3 regions of the Pseudomonas sp. LBUM1664 genome follow, and region 2 is predicted to be linked to each of the others. Evidence: predicted binding sites of a transcription regulator. Region 2 holds the regulator's gene; each other region holds the start of a gene.
What was found. The regulator sigma-54, encoded in region 2, starts transcription at its own class of promoters, with help from an activator protein. The targets are predictions, from matches to a motif close to ANTGGCATNNANNTTGCTNT.

Region 1 (4,140 bases), 3.2 Mb from region 2:
CACCGATGACAACGACCTGACCGAACATGCCGGCGGTTTTAGGAGAAATCCGATCGGCCAGCAGGCCCATGAACAAGCGCAGCACAGCGCCGGCCAGGATCGGCGTGGCCACCATCAGGCCACGCTGTTGGGTGGTCAGTTGCAGGTCGGCGGCAATTTGCACCGCCATCGGGCCGAGCAGGTACCAGACCATGAAACTCAGGTCGAAATAGAGGAAGGCTGCGAACAGGGTCGGGGTATGGCCGGATTTCCAGAAGCTTGAATTCATCGCGCACCTCAGCTGTCAAAAGTCTCGAAAAAAATGAGTCAGTGCTTTGAGGCAGTGCGCCACTGCGGCCGCACCACCGACCCCGGACTGTGGGGCCAAAACAAAAAAACGCCGCAACCCGAATCGCCAGGGGGCGAGGAGGGTATGCGACGTCTTTGTCGTAGGTGGGGCAACCGCCGTTGGTTACCTGTGGGTTTGCTTAAGCGAGAACTGTGCCAACAGGGGAGATCGGAGGGAGGCCAATCGCGAGCAGGCTCGCTTCCACACTTGATTGACGGTGTTCGCAGATGCCGCGTTCATCCCGAAACCGGTGTGGGAGCGAGCCTGCTCGCGATGACGTCAGGCCAGGCGCTACAAGGCCTTTTCAGCCCAGCAACTCATTCATCGCAATGATCTGCTCTGCCACCTGGATCAGCTTCTGCTGGCGGCTCATGGCCTGGCGGCGCATGAGGGTGTAGGCCTGTTCTTCGTTGCATTCTTTCATCTTCATCAGCATGCCCTTGGCCAGTTCGATGCGTTTGCGTTCGGCCAGTTGCTGGTCCCGGGCCACGAGCTGGGCGCGCAGGGCCTGGTCGCTTTCGAAGCGGGCCATGGCCACGTCGAGGATCGGTTGCAGGCGTGCGGCGTGGATGCCTTCGACGATATAGGCGCTTACGCCCGACTTGATTGCCTGGCGCATCACATCCGGGTCGTGCTCATCGGTAAACATGACGATCGGTCGTGGCTGGTCGCGACTGACCAGCACCACTTGCTCCATCACATCGCGTCCGGGTGACTCGGTATCGATCAGGATCACGTCCGGACGCACCGTTTCGACGCGCGCCGGCAGGTCGATGATCAATCCGGATTCGTCGATGACTTCGAACCCGGCTTCAATCAGGGCGGCTTTGAGGCGACCGACTTTTTTCGCGGTGTCGTTGATCAGCAGGATACGCAGCATGTCGAGGCTCCTGTCAGCGGCTGGCGAGAAGGGGAGCCGCATCGCTCAAGGCGTGCAGTTTGAAGCTGCGGGCGTACTTGGCCGGATCCGAGCCGTCCCAGATGATGCCGTCGATCAACTGGCTGCTGCGCATGTCCTGGCGAGGAGGTGAGATATCCAGCGCCGTGCACGCTTGGCGGTACAGCTTGAGTTGCTGGACCTCCTGCGCCACGGCCAGGTAGTCCGGGTCTTCGCGCAACAGGCCCCAGCGGCGGAACTGGGTCATGAACCACATGCCGTCGGACAGGTACGGCAAGTTCACCTCGCCGCCGCCATGAAACCGCATGGCGTGGGGGTCCTGCCAGCTGTTGCCCAACCCGTCGGCGTAGATGCCCAGCAGTCGTGGTTCGATGCAGTCCAGCGGTGCGTCGAGGTATTCGGGCGCACTCAATAGTTGTGCGGTGCTGCGGCGGTTTTCGGTGCTTTCTTCGATAAAACGACTGGCTTCGAGGATCGCCATCACCAGAGCCCGGGCTGTATTGGGGTATTGCTCGACGAAGGCGCGGGTGCAACCCAGGACTTTTTCCGGGTGATCAGGCCAGATGGTCTGGGTGGTCGCCAGGGTGAAGCCCAGGTTTTGCTTCACCGCGCTGGCGGACCAGGGCTCGCCGACGCAGAAGCCGTCGATACGCCCAGCCTGGAGGTGCGCGATCATTTGCGGCGGCGGGACCACCACGCTGTCGACATCCGACAATGGATGAATGCCCTGGGCGGCCAGCCAGTAATAGAGCCACATGGCGTGGGTGCCGGTGGGGAAAGTTTGGGCGAAGGTCAGTTTCGGTCGAGTTTGGTGCACATGCTGTTCCAGTGCCTCAGGACTGGTCACGCCTTGGGCCTGTAGGCCATGGGACAGGTTGATGCTCTGACCGTTCTGGTTCAGGCCCATCAGCACGGCCATGTCGGTCGGCGCGACACCACCGATACCCAGGTGCACGGCGTAGATCAGGCCGTACAGGCTGTGGGCGGCATCGATTTCACCGCTGACCAGTTTGTCTCGCAGGCTGGCCCAGGACGTCTGACGCTTGAGGTTCAGGGTCAGGCCGTAGGGCTGGGCGAAACCCTGGGTGGCGGCCACCACCACCGGGGCGCAGTCACTCAAGGCCATGAACCCGAGATTGATCGCGCTCTTTTCCGGGGCATCGCTGCCATTGACCCAGGCCAGGGGGTTGGCTGGAATTTCATTCATCGAGCATCACCTTCCACAAAAAAGGCGCCGTACCCGGACGGCTGCCAGAGCAAGGCCGGATGACGACGCCGTTGTCCTTCAAACAGTGTGGCACCCATTCCGCCTTTGGTAGGGGGGCCGATGAACGCAAAGGGTGCAAGGCATATGCCATCGGCGCTGTTTTGCGCTGGCGCCTCGCTTGAGTTGCCGTTGCCCGGCTATAATCGCCGCCTCTTTTCGTCGTCCGAGTCAAAGCCGCCCATGTATAACCTGGCCCGTGAACTGCTGTTCAAACTTTCCCCGGAAGTCTCCCACGATTTGTCCCTGGACCTGATCGGTGCGGGCGGGCGTTTGGGCCTCAATGGCCTGCTGTGCAAGGCACCGGCGAAACTGCCGGTAAAGGTGATGGGGCTCGAATTTCCTAACCCGGTCGGGCTGGCAGCGGGCCTGGACAAGAATGGCGCGGCCATCGACGGGTTCGCCCAGCTCGGTTTCGGTTTCGTGGAAATCGGCACCGTCACCCCGCGTCCGCAGCCGGGCAATCCCAAGCCACGGATCTTCCGCCTGCCGCAAGCCGAGGCGATCATCAATCGCATGGGCTTCAACAACCTGGGCGTCGACCATTTGCTGGCCCGCGTGGCTGCGGCCAAGTACAAGGGCGTGCTGGGCATCAACATCGGCAAGAATTTCGACACCCCGGTGGAGCGCGCGGTCGACGACTACCTGATCTGCCTGGACAAGGTTTACGCCCACGCCAGCTACGTGACCGTCAACGTCAGTTCCCCGAATACCCCGGGGCTGCGCAGCCTGCAATTCGGTGATTCCCTCAAGCAACTGCTGGCCGACCTGGCGCGACGTCGCGCGGAACTGGCCCTGATTCATGGCCGGCATGTCCCGCTGGCCATCAAGATCGCCCCGGACATGACCGACGAAGAGACCACTCAGGTAGCCCAGGCCCTGATCGAGACCGGAATGGACGCGGTAATCGCCACCAACACGACGCTGGGCCGCGAAGGTGTCGAGGGGCTGGAACACGGTGACGAGGCGGGAGGCTTGTCTGGCGCGCCGGTGCGTGAAAAGAGCACCCACACGGTGAAGGTGCTGGCCGCCGAACTGGCAGGTCGCCTACCGATCATCGCAGCGGGCGGGATCACCGAAGGGCGGCATGCGGCCGAGAAAATCACCGCAGGGGCGAGCCTGGTGCAGATTTATTCGGGCTTTATCTATAAGGGGCCGGCGCTGATTCGTGAGTCGGTGGATGCTATTGCGGCGTTGGGCTGATTCGAGGATTGGTCGCTCTATTTTGGCGAACACGTTTTTTGTGGGAGCAAAGCTTGCTCCCACAGGACGAAGAGCCTCGCCACAACAGTGTTTGCAGCTCAGGTTCCGGTATTCATAAAATTCAGGCATTAAAAAGGGCTCCTCGAAGGAGCCCCTGGGCCGAAGCCCGCCGTCCGGATGGGACGTGCGTGGTTAATCGTTGTGTATCAAGTCAAATTGTCGTGTCTTGAGTGTTAAGCCCTGTATCAGCCGACGGCGTGAAGTTCGTTGAGTCTATGGATACCCGCAGTGCCGGTCATACCGTCCCAGTTGTCGCCGCGTCCTTCTCGCCAGCCATTGATCCAGGCTTGACGTACCGACGGTAGAGTAAAGGGGCAAAGCTCACGGGATTTACCACCAACGCCATATTGGTAACCGCGTAAAAATGCTCTTTCCAACGGATCACGC
Region 2 (4,140 bases):
CAGTAATGGCAACTCTGAAAGCTCAGCACCTGGCCAAGAGCTACAAGAGCCGTCAAGTCGTACGTGACGTCAGCCTGTCCATCGACAGCGGCCAGATCGTCGGCCTGCTCGGCCCCAACGGCGCGGGCAAGACTACCTGCTTCTACATGATCGTCGGCCTGGTCCAGGCCGATCAGGGTCGCGTGCTGATCGACGACCTGGACGTCAGCCACCAGCCGATGCACGGCCGGGCAAAGGCCGGTATCGGCTATCTGCCGCAAGAAGCGTCGATCTTCCGCAAACTGTCGGTTGCCGACAACATCATGGCGATCCTCGAGACCCGCAAGGAGCTCGACAAGGCTGGCCGCCGCCAGGAGCTGGAAAGCCTGTTGCAGGAATTCCACATCAACCACATTCGCGACAACCTGGGTATGAGCCTGTCCGGTGGCGAACGGCGACGCGTGGAAATTGCCCGCGCCCTGGCCACCGCACCGAAATTCATCCTGCTCGACGAACCGTTCGCCGGTGTGGATCCGATCTCGGTGGGCGACATCAAGCAGATCATCCACCACCTCAAGGCCAAGGGGATCGGCGTGCTGATCACCGACCACAACGTGCGTGAGACGCTGGATATCTGTGAAACCGCCTATATCGTCAATGACGGCCAGCTGATCGCCGAAGGCGACTCCGCCACCATCCTGGCCAATGAACTGGTCAAGGAAGTGTATCTGGGCCATGAGTTCCGCCTGTAAGCACAAAGTGTCTGGCGAATCGCCCGGGCGTCGTTTAATTTTATTACGGCGACGCCCTAGGCAAACACTCCAGTTTCAGGCATATAATTTGCTTATGTTTGGCGCTTCGGCGCCCTGTAGTGGATGGCGCATGTGCGCCGGCGAATTAAGGTGTTAAGCCCCAGCCATGAAACCATCGCTAGTCTTGAGAATGGGCCAGCAGCTGACGATGACACCGCAGCTGCAACAGGCCATCCGCCTGCTCCAATTGTCGACCCTGGACCTGCAACAGGAAATCCAGGAGGCCCTGGAGTCCAATCCGATGCTCGAACGCCAGGAAGAAGGCGACGACTTCGACAACACCGATCCGCTGGCCGACAACGTCGAGCAAAAAACCAGTACCGAAATCCCGGAACCGTCCTACCAGGAAGCCGCCCCGACGGTGGATAACCTTGAGGATGGCGAATGGAACGAACGCATCCCCAATGACCTGCCGGTGGACACGGCCTGGGAAGACGTCTACCAGACCAGCGCCAGCAGCCTGCCAAGCGGCGATGACGACGAGTGGGACTTCACCACCCGCACCTCCGCTGGCGAGAGCCTGCAAAGCCATCTGCTGTGGCAGCTGAACCTGTCGCCGATGTCCGACACCGATCGCCTGATCGCCGTGACCCTGATCGATTGCATCAATAATCAGGGCTACCTGGACGAAACGCTCGAAGAAATCCTCGAAGCCTTCGACCCCGAGCTGGACATCGAACTGGACGAGATCGAAGCCGTCCTGCACCGCATTCAGCAATTCGAGCCGGCCGGCATCGGCGCCCGTAACCTGGGCGAGTGCCTGCTGCTGCAACTGCGCCAGTTATCCGCCAAGACGCCTTGGCTGGCCGAAGCCAAGCGGCTGGTCACCGATTACATCGACCTGCTGGGTGGTCGCGACTACAGCCAACTGATGCGGCGCATGAAGCTCAAGGAAGATGAACTGCGCCAGGTGATCGAACTGGTCCAGAGCCTCAACCCGCGCCCGGGCTCGCAGATCGAGTCCACCGAACCCGAATACGTGGTGCCCGACGTGATCGTGCGCAAGCACAACGATCGCTGGCTGGTGGAACTGAACCAGGAATCGGTGCCCAAGCTGCGGGTCAACGCCCAGTACGCAGGCTTTGTAAGGCGCGCTGACACCAGCGCCGACAACACCTTCATGCGCAACCAGTTGCAGGAAGCGCGCTGGTTCATCAAGAGCCTGCAAAGTCGCAACGAAACCTTGATGAAAGTAGCCACCCAGATCGTCGAGCATCAGCGCGGCTTCCTGGAGTACGGCGACGAAGCGATGAAACCGTTGGTCCTGCATGACATCGCCGAGGCGGTTGGCATGCACGAGTCGACGATTTCGCGGGTGACCACCCAGAAATTCATGCATACCCCTCGGGGCATCTATGAATTGAAATACTTTTTCTCCAGCCACGTCAGCACCTCCGAAGGCGGTGAATGCTCGTCCACGGCCATCCGCGCGATCATCAAAAAACTGGTAGCGGCGGAAAATCAGAAAAAGCCGTTGAGTGACAGCAAGATCGCTGGTTTACTGGAGGCACAAGGCATTCAGGTGGCCCGCCGTACCGTCGCCAAATACCGCGAATCCTTAGGGATCGCACCTTCGAGCGAACGCAAGCGGTTGATGTAACAGGCCACGCCACAGCGTTCCAGTGGCAGGTATTTCTGCCTGCCGCTTTATGCACTGGCAACGAAGGAGAAGCTGTATGCAAGTCAACATCAGTGGACACCAACTGGAAGTGACCGAGCCCCTGCGCACCTACATCGGCGAAAAACTCGACCGATTAGAAAGGCATTTCGACAAGATCACCAACGTGCAAGTCACGATGAACGTCGAGAAGCTGCTGCAGAAAATCGAAGCCACGCTGCATATCCCCGGCGGAGAAGTGGTCGCCAACGCGGAGCACACCGACATGTACGCCGCAATTGACCTGCTGACCGACAAGCTGGATCGCCAACTCAAAAAGCATAAGGAAAAGACCCAAAGCCTCCTTCAGGGCGCAACCGGTCGTTAACCCCCCCAATCCATGATCCGACTAGAATCCATCCTGACCCCCGGCCGTTCCCTGGTGAACGTGCCGGGTGGCAGTAAAAAGAAAGCCCTAGAACAAATCGCCGACCTGATCGGCCGCGAAGTGCCGGACCTGAAAAGGCAGGACGTCTTCGAGGCCTTGATCGCCCGTGAAAAACTCGGTTCCACCGGTTTTGGCAACGGCATCGCCATCCCTCACTGCCGCCTCAAAGGTTGTACCGCGCCAATCAGCGCGCTGTTGCACCTTGAAGCCGCCATAGATTTCGACGCCATCGACGGCGCACCGGTCGACCTGCTGTTTGTACTGCTGGTTCCGGAAGCGGCGACCGATGCGCACCTTGAGCTGCTGCGCCAGATCGCCAGCATGCTGGACCGCAAGGAAGTACGCGAAAAACTGCGCAGCGCACCGAGCAACCAGGCCTTGTATCAGGTAGTCCTGGACGAGCAGAGCGGTCATTAACATGCGCATGATCATCGTCAGTGGCCGCTCCGGCTCCGGTAAAAGCACCGCCCTCAATGTGCTTGAGGACAGCGGCTACTATTGCATCGACAACCTGCCAGCCGGCCTGCTGCCGGAACTGGCCGAGCGCGCCCTGATCCACACCGAACTGGCGCAACCCTTGGTGGCGGTGTCCATCGATGCACGCAACCTGCCGAGCCATCTGTCGCGGTTTCCTGAACTGCTCGAGGAAGTGCGCAACCGGCATATCCAGTGCGATGTGCTGTACCTGGATGCCGATGAAGAGACACTGCTCAAGCGCTTTTCCGAAACCCGCCGGCGCCACCCGCTGAGCAACGCCAGCCGCTCCCTGGCCGAAGCCATCCATGACGAAAGCCAGCTGCTGAGTCCGATCGCCGACCTGGCGGACCTGAAGGTCAACACCACGAACCTGAACCTGTATCAGTTGCGCGACACCATCAAGTTGCGCCTGCTGAACCAGCCGGAGCCGGGCACGGCGTTCCTGGTGGAGTCGTTCGGTTTCAAGCGTGGCATGCCGGTAGACGCCGACCTGGTGTTCGATGTGCGCTGCCTGCCCAACCCTTATTGGAAACCGGAATTGCGTGAGCAATCCGGGCTCGACCAGCCGGTGGTCGACTACCTGGCTGCCCAGCCGGATGTCGAGGACATGTATCAGGACATCTCCAGCTACCTGCTCAAATGGCTGCCCCGCTTCGCCGCGAGCAACCGTGCCTACGTCACAATCGCCATCGGCTGTACCGGAGGCCATCACCGCTCCGTCTACCTGACCGAACGCCTGGGTCAGCTCCTGCAACAATCCCTGAAGAACGTCCAGGTTCGCCACCGCGACCTCAGCTAAAGGATTCACATCGCGATGCCTGCTCAGG
Region 3 (4,140 bases), 2.1 Mb from region 2:
TGTTACCGGCAGCGACTTCCTGTTTCACCTCGTCCACCAGCTTGCGCATGTTGGGGTTGTCGAAGCCTTCGCCAATGATGTCGAACGCTTGTAGCAGGGGCACGCCGGCCTTGAGCATCGTTGCCATCTGGCGGGTGAAGAGGGCAATGTCCAGGGGCTTGATGCGTTTGCCCTTGCTGAATATCGAAGTGGATTTCTTGCGCACCTTCTCGGGGTTGATGCCTTGCTTGCGCAATTGGGCCTTGATCAGGGCCGGGCTCTGGCCGGTCAGCTCGCCGGTCATTTTGGTGCCCTTGCGGTCCTTGCCTTCCCAAGTGTAAACATCGGTTTTTACTGCCTTGACCGCCATGTTCAATCCTTGGTGACCCGGTTGATTTCCTCGAGGCTGGTGATGCCCTGCATCGCTTTGAACAGCCCTGATGTGCGCAGGTCATTGAAACCGTCCTTGCGCATTTGCAGGTCGATTTCCAGCGAGTTGCCCTCGGCCATGATCAGCCGTTGCAGCTCGGGTGTGTTCTTGACCACTTCGTAAACCCCCACGCGCCCTTTGTAGCCAAGGTTGCACTGTTCGCAACCGACCGGCTCATAGATCGTGAACGAGCCGATGCGTTCCCGGGGGAAACCTTCCTTGAGCAGGGTTTCCTCGGGAATCTCGATGGCCCTCTTGCAATGTGGGCACAGTTTGCGCGCCAGTCGCTGGGCAATGATCAGGTGTACCGCCGTGGCGATATTGAAACCCGGGATGCCCATGTTGTGCAGCCGGATCAGGGTTTCGGCGGCGCTGTTGGTGTGCAGGGTCGAGAGCACCAAGTGCCCGGTCTGGGCTGCCTTGATGGCGATTTCGGCGGTTTCCAGGTCACGGATTTCGCCAACCATGATCACGTCCGGGTCCTGACGCAGGAACGAGCGCAGGGCCTGGGCGAAATCCAGCCCTTGGCGTGGGTTCACGTTGACCTGGTTGATGCCTTCCATGTTGATTTCCACTGGGTCTTCAGCGGTGGAAATGTTGATGTCCACGGTGTTGAGGATATTCAGCCCGGTGTAGAGCGACACGGTCTTGCCCGAGCCGGTCGGCCCGGTCACCAGGATCAACCCTTGGGGCTGTTTGAGGGCCGCCATGTACAGCTCTTTCTGGTCCGGCTCGTAGCCCAGGGCATCGATGCCCATTTGCGCGCTGGACGGGTCGAGGATCCGGATCACCACTTTTTCGCCCCAAAGCGTGGGCAGGGTGTTGACCCGGAAGTCGATGGACTTGGTTTTTGACAGGCGCATTTTCAGCCGGCCGTCCTGGGGCTTGCGCCGTTCGGAGATATCAAGACTGGCCATGACCTTGAGGCGCGCGGCGATGCGGCCGGCCAATTGGATCGGTGGCCGGGCCACCTCCCGCAGCATGCCGTCGGTACGCACCCGCACCCGGTAGATTTTTTCATAGGGCTCGAAGTGCAGGTCGGAGGAGCCGCCCTTGATCGCGTCCAGCAGCATTTTGTTGACGAACCGCACCACCGGCGCGTCGTCGGTGTCCTGACTGGCTATGGAGTCTTGCTTGTGGTCGTCGATCGACTCGATGTCCAATCCGTCGAGGTCGACATCGCCCATTCCTTCCAGGCCCGTGTTGCTGGATTCGAAAAACTTCTCGATGGCGTCGCTGAGCTTGTCGTCCTCCACCAGGATCGCTTCGGTGGTCAGGCCGGTACTGAATTGGATGTCATTGATGGCCTGGTGATTGGTGGGGTCGGAGATCCCCACGAACAGCTTGTTGCCGCGCCGCCACAGCGGCAGGGCGTGATGTTGGCGCACCAGTTTTTCGCTGACAAGGCCAGTGGGCTGGGTTTCTTTGTCCAGGCTGTTGAGGTCCAGCAGGGCGACGCCGAAATGTTCCGAGGCGATTTCTGCGACCTGGCGGCTCTGGACCAGTTTGTTTTGCACCAGATAACTGATCAGAGGTATGCGATTGCGTTGGGCCTGTTGGTACGCTTGCTGCGCATTTTGCTCGGTGATCAGTTCGGCCAGCACCAATTGCTTGGTCAGGCCGCTTAGGGCGATGTCATTCATGGGAGTACCGGACGCAGACAGTTCATGACTTATAGCCTAGTCAAGCATCGACGCCAAACCAGCGGGGAAGGGTGACAAAAAACGTCAGATAGTGCGGTTGTTGGGGTAGGACGCAGGAGTCGTGCTGGTTGAACCCCCCTGCTGGCGGGACCGGGAAGGTTGGCATGTGCCGTGCAACGGTCGCTTCAGGTCATGAGATTCACCTCATGCATTGGAGATGTCTATGAATAAGCAGAGTGGCTTTACCCTGATCGAACTGCTGATCGTTGTGGCGATCATCGGCATTCTGGCGACGTTTGCGTTGCCGCAATATTCCAAGTACCAGTCTCGGGCTAAGGTGACGGCGGGTCTGGCGGAGGCCTCCGCGTTGCAGGTGCCGTTCGAGGACGTCATGAATCAAGGCACAGACCCAACGCTGGCCAACATTGGCGGCACATCGCCCACCAGCAACTGCACGATGACTGCTTCAGGCGTTGCTTCGACCGGAGTGGGCAGTATCGTTTGCACAATCCTTAATGCGTCTTCGCCCATACTGGGTAAAACGATCACCTTCAGCCGTTCGGCAACGGGAGTTTGGAGCTGTGCCTCCACGGCCGCCCAGGAATACCTGCCGAAAAACTGCACGGGTGTTTAGCAGGTCCCTGATGTCGGTTTTCGCTTGATTGTGGTGAGGGAGCTTGCTCCCTCACCACAGAAAACCTCTGAAATTCATAAGCTTAGAAGGACGCCAAAACCTGCAACTTGCATGTCCAGAATCAGTGAGTCTTGCATTTTGCATGATTATGAAAATCACCGCTTCGCTTAACTCAATGATTTAAAAGGAATTGTTTTAAATTTCAAAACTGGCACAACGTTCGCACTACTCCTGACAACCCTGCCGGGATGCACGTCCGGCAGTTTTTGAGAAAAACAGGAGTTACTCGTATGAAGAAGTTCGCTATCACTGCCGCCGCCGCTACCGCTCTGACCCTGACCATGGCTAGCGCATTCGCCGAGACCACTCAAGCAACTCAGGCTCCGATGCTGCTGGCTGCTGGCGAAGTGACGGAGGCCAAAGAAGCCACCTCTGATACTTGGATCACCACCAAGGTCAAAGCCGACCTGGTTACCGAAAAAGGCATTCCAGGTACTGACATCAAAGTGGAAACCAATAAAGGCGTTGTGTCCCTGTCTTCGACTGTTGCCGTGACCGATGCTCAGAAGGCCACTGCCGTGGCTATTACCAAAAAGATCAAAGGCGTCAAAGCCGTATCGGCTGACGGCCTGAAAGCCGAATAAGGCTCAAGCTTCTCGCCTGAACGGGAGAAGGCACGGCAAGCGGGCTCAGATATACGTCTGCCGTTGCTTTGGAGTTCATGCGAAGGCCACACGGACGTGGCCATTACAGGCCCCCGTCATTCGTGCCGGGGGCCTGTTCTATTCTGGGATGGATCAATCTGCCGCCAGATTGCGGACCAGACTGAAGAACCGGGTTGCCGCCATCACGAGCAGGCTCGCTCCCATAGGTTCACCAAAACCCGTGGGAGCGAGCCTGCTCGCGATGGCGGCGGCACATCAAACACATTGTCCTGGACAAGCTCAGCGCCCGCGCTGGCTGGTGATCTGCACCAGCCGGTTGCCCTCGAAACGCAGGTACTGATACATGCCGTTGTTGGGGCCGTAGGTCCATTCTTCCACCGGGTATTCTTCCCGGCGATTGACGCTGCGCTTATAGCCCAGATCATCCCGCGCCGCAGGCTCGCCGCATTTTTGCAGCACTTCACTTGAACGATCACCGACGCTGATCAGCTGGCTGCCACAGCGCAGCGTATCGGCAGCCAACGCCTGGCCGGTGGCGAGCAGAAAACCCAGGCTGAGCCCGTACAGATGCTTCAACTTATTCGGCATCCAGATGCAGAAGGGTGATCACGCGCCCGTCGCTTTCGGCCTGGCCCAGGCTGGCGTCGATGAAATACACACGGTCGTCGGCCAAGTGGCCCTTGTCCACCAGGAAGTCCTTGATGCTGCCGGCCCGTTCCTGCCCCAGTTGGCGCAACAGTACGTCACTGCCGCTCCAGAACTTGATCACGCCTTCACGCAGTTTGTCGG

Region 1: the regulator sigma-54 is predicted to act here: its motif matches at 2,566-2,585, upstream of ACA047_RS09915 (CmpA/NrtA family ABC transporter substrate-binding protein).
Region 3: the regulator sigma-54 is predicted to act here: its motif matches at 2,211-2,230, upstream of ACA047_RS04570 (pilin).

What each region holds. Positions count from the first base shown of each region.
Region 1 is NZ_CP166791.1:2,086,124-2,090,263, forward strand. Features, by position in the region: gene ACA047_RS09905 (nitrate/nitrite transporter) at 1-268, opposite strand, end outside; gene ACA047_RS09910 (ANTAR domain-containing response regulator) at 633-1,208, opposite strand; gene ACA047_RS09915 (CmpA/NrtA family ABC transporter substrate-binding protein) at 1,222-2,433, opposite strand; gene ACA047_RS09920 (quinone-dependent dihydroorotate dehydrogenase) at 2,674-3,693, shown strand; gene rmf (ribosome modulation factor) at 3,939-4,140, opposite strand, start outside.
Region 2 is NZ_CP166791.1:5,299,890-5,304,029, forward strand. Features, by position in the region: gene lptA (lipopolysaccharide transport periplasmic protein LptA) at 1-6, shown strand, start outside; gene lptB (LPS export ABC transporter ATP-binding protein) at 6-731, shown strand; gene ACA047_RS24790 (RNA polymerase factor sigma-54) at 898-2,391, shown strand; gene hpf (ribosome hibernation-promoting factor, HPF/YfiA family) at 2,468-2,776, shown strand; gene ptsN (PTS IIA-like nitrogen regulatory protein PtsN) at 2,789-3,253, shown strand; gene rapZ (RNase adapter RapZ) at 3,255-4,112, shown strand; gene ACA047_RS24810 (HPr family phosphocarrier protein) at 4,128-4,140, shown strand, end outside.
Region 3 is NZ_CP166791.1:978,063-982,202, forward strand. Features, by position in the region: gene ACA047_RS04560 (type II secretion system F family protein) at 1-349, opposite strand, end outside; gene pilB (type IV-A pilus assembly ATPase PilB) at 352-2,052, opposite strand; gene ACA047_RS04570 (pilin) at 2,276-2,686, shown strand; gene ACA047_RS04575 (BON domain-containing protein) at 2,977-3,330, shown strand; gene ACA047_RS04580 (DUF2845 domain-containing protein) at 3,631-3,927, opposite strand; gene ACA047_RS04585 (DUF748 domain-containing protein) at 3,929-4,140, opposite strand, start outside.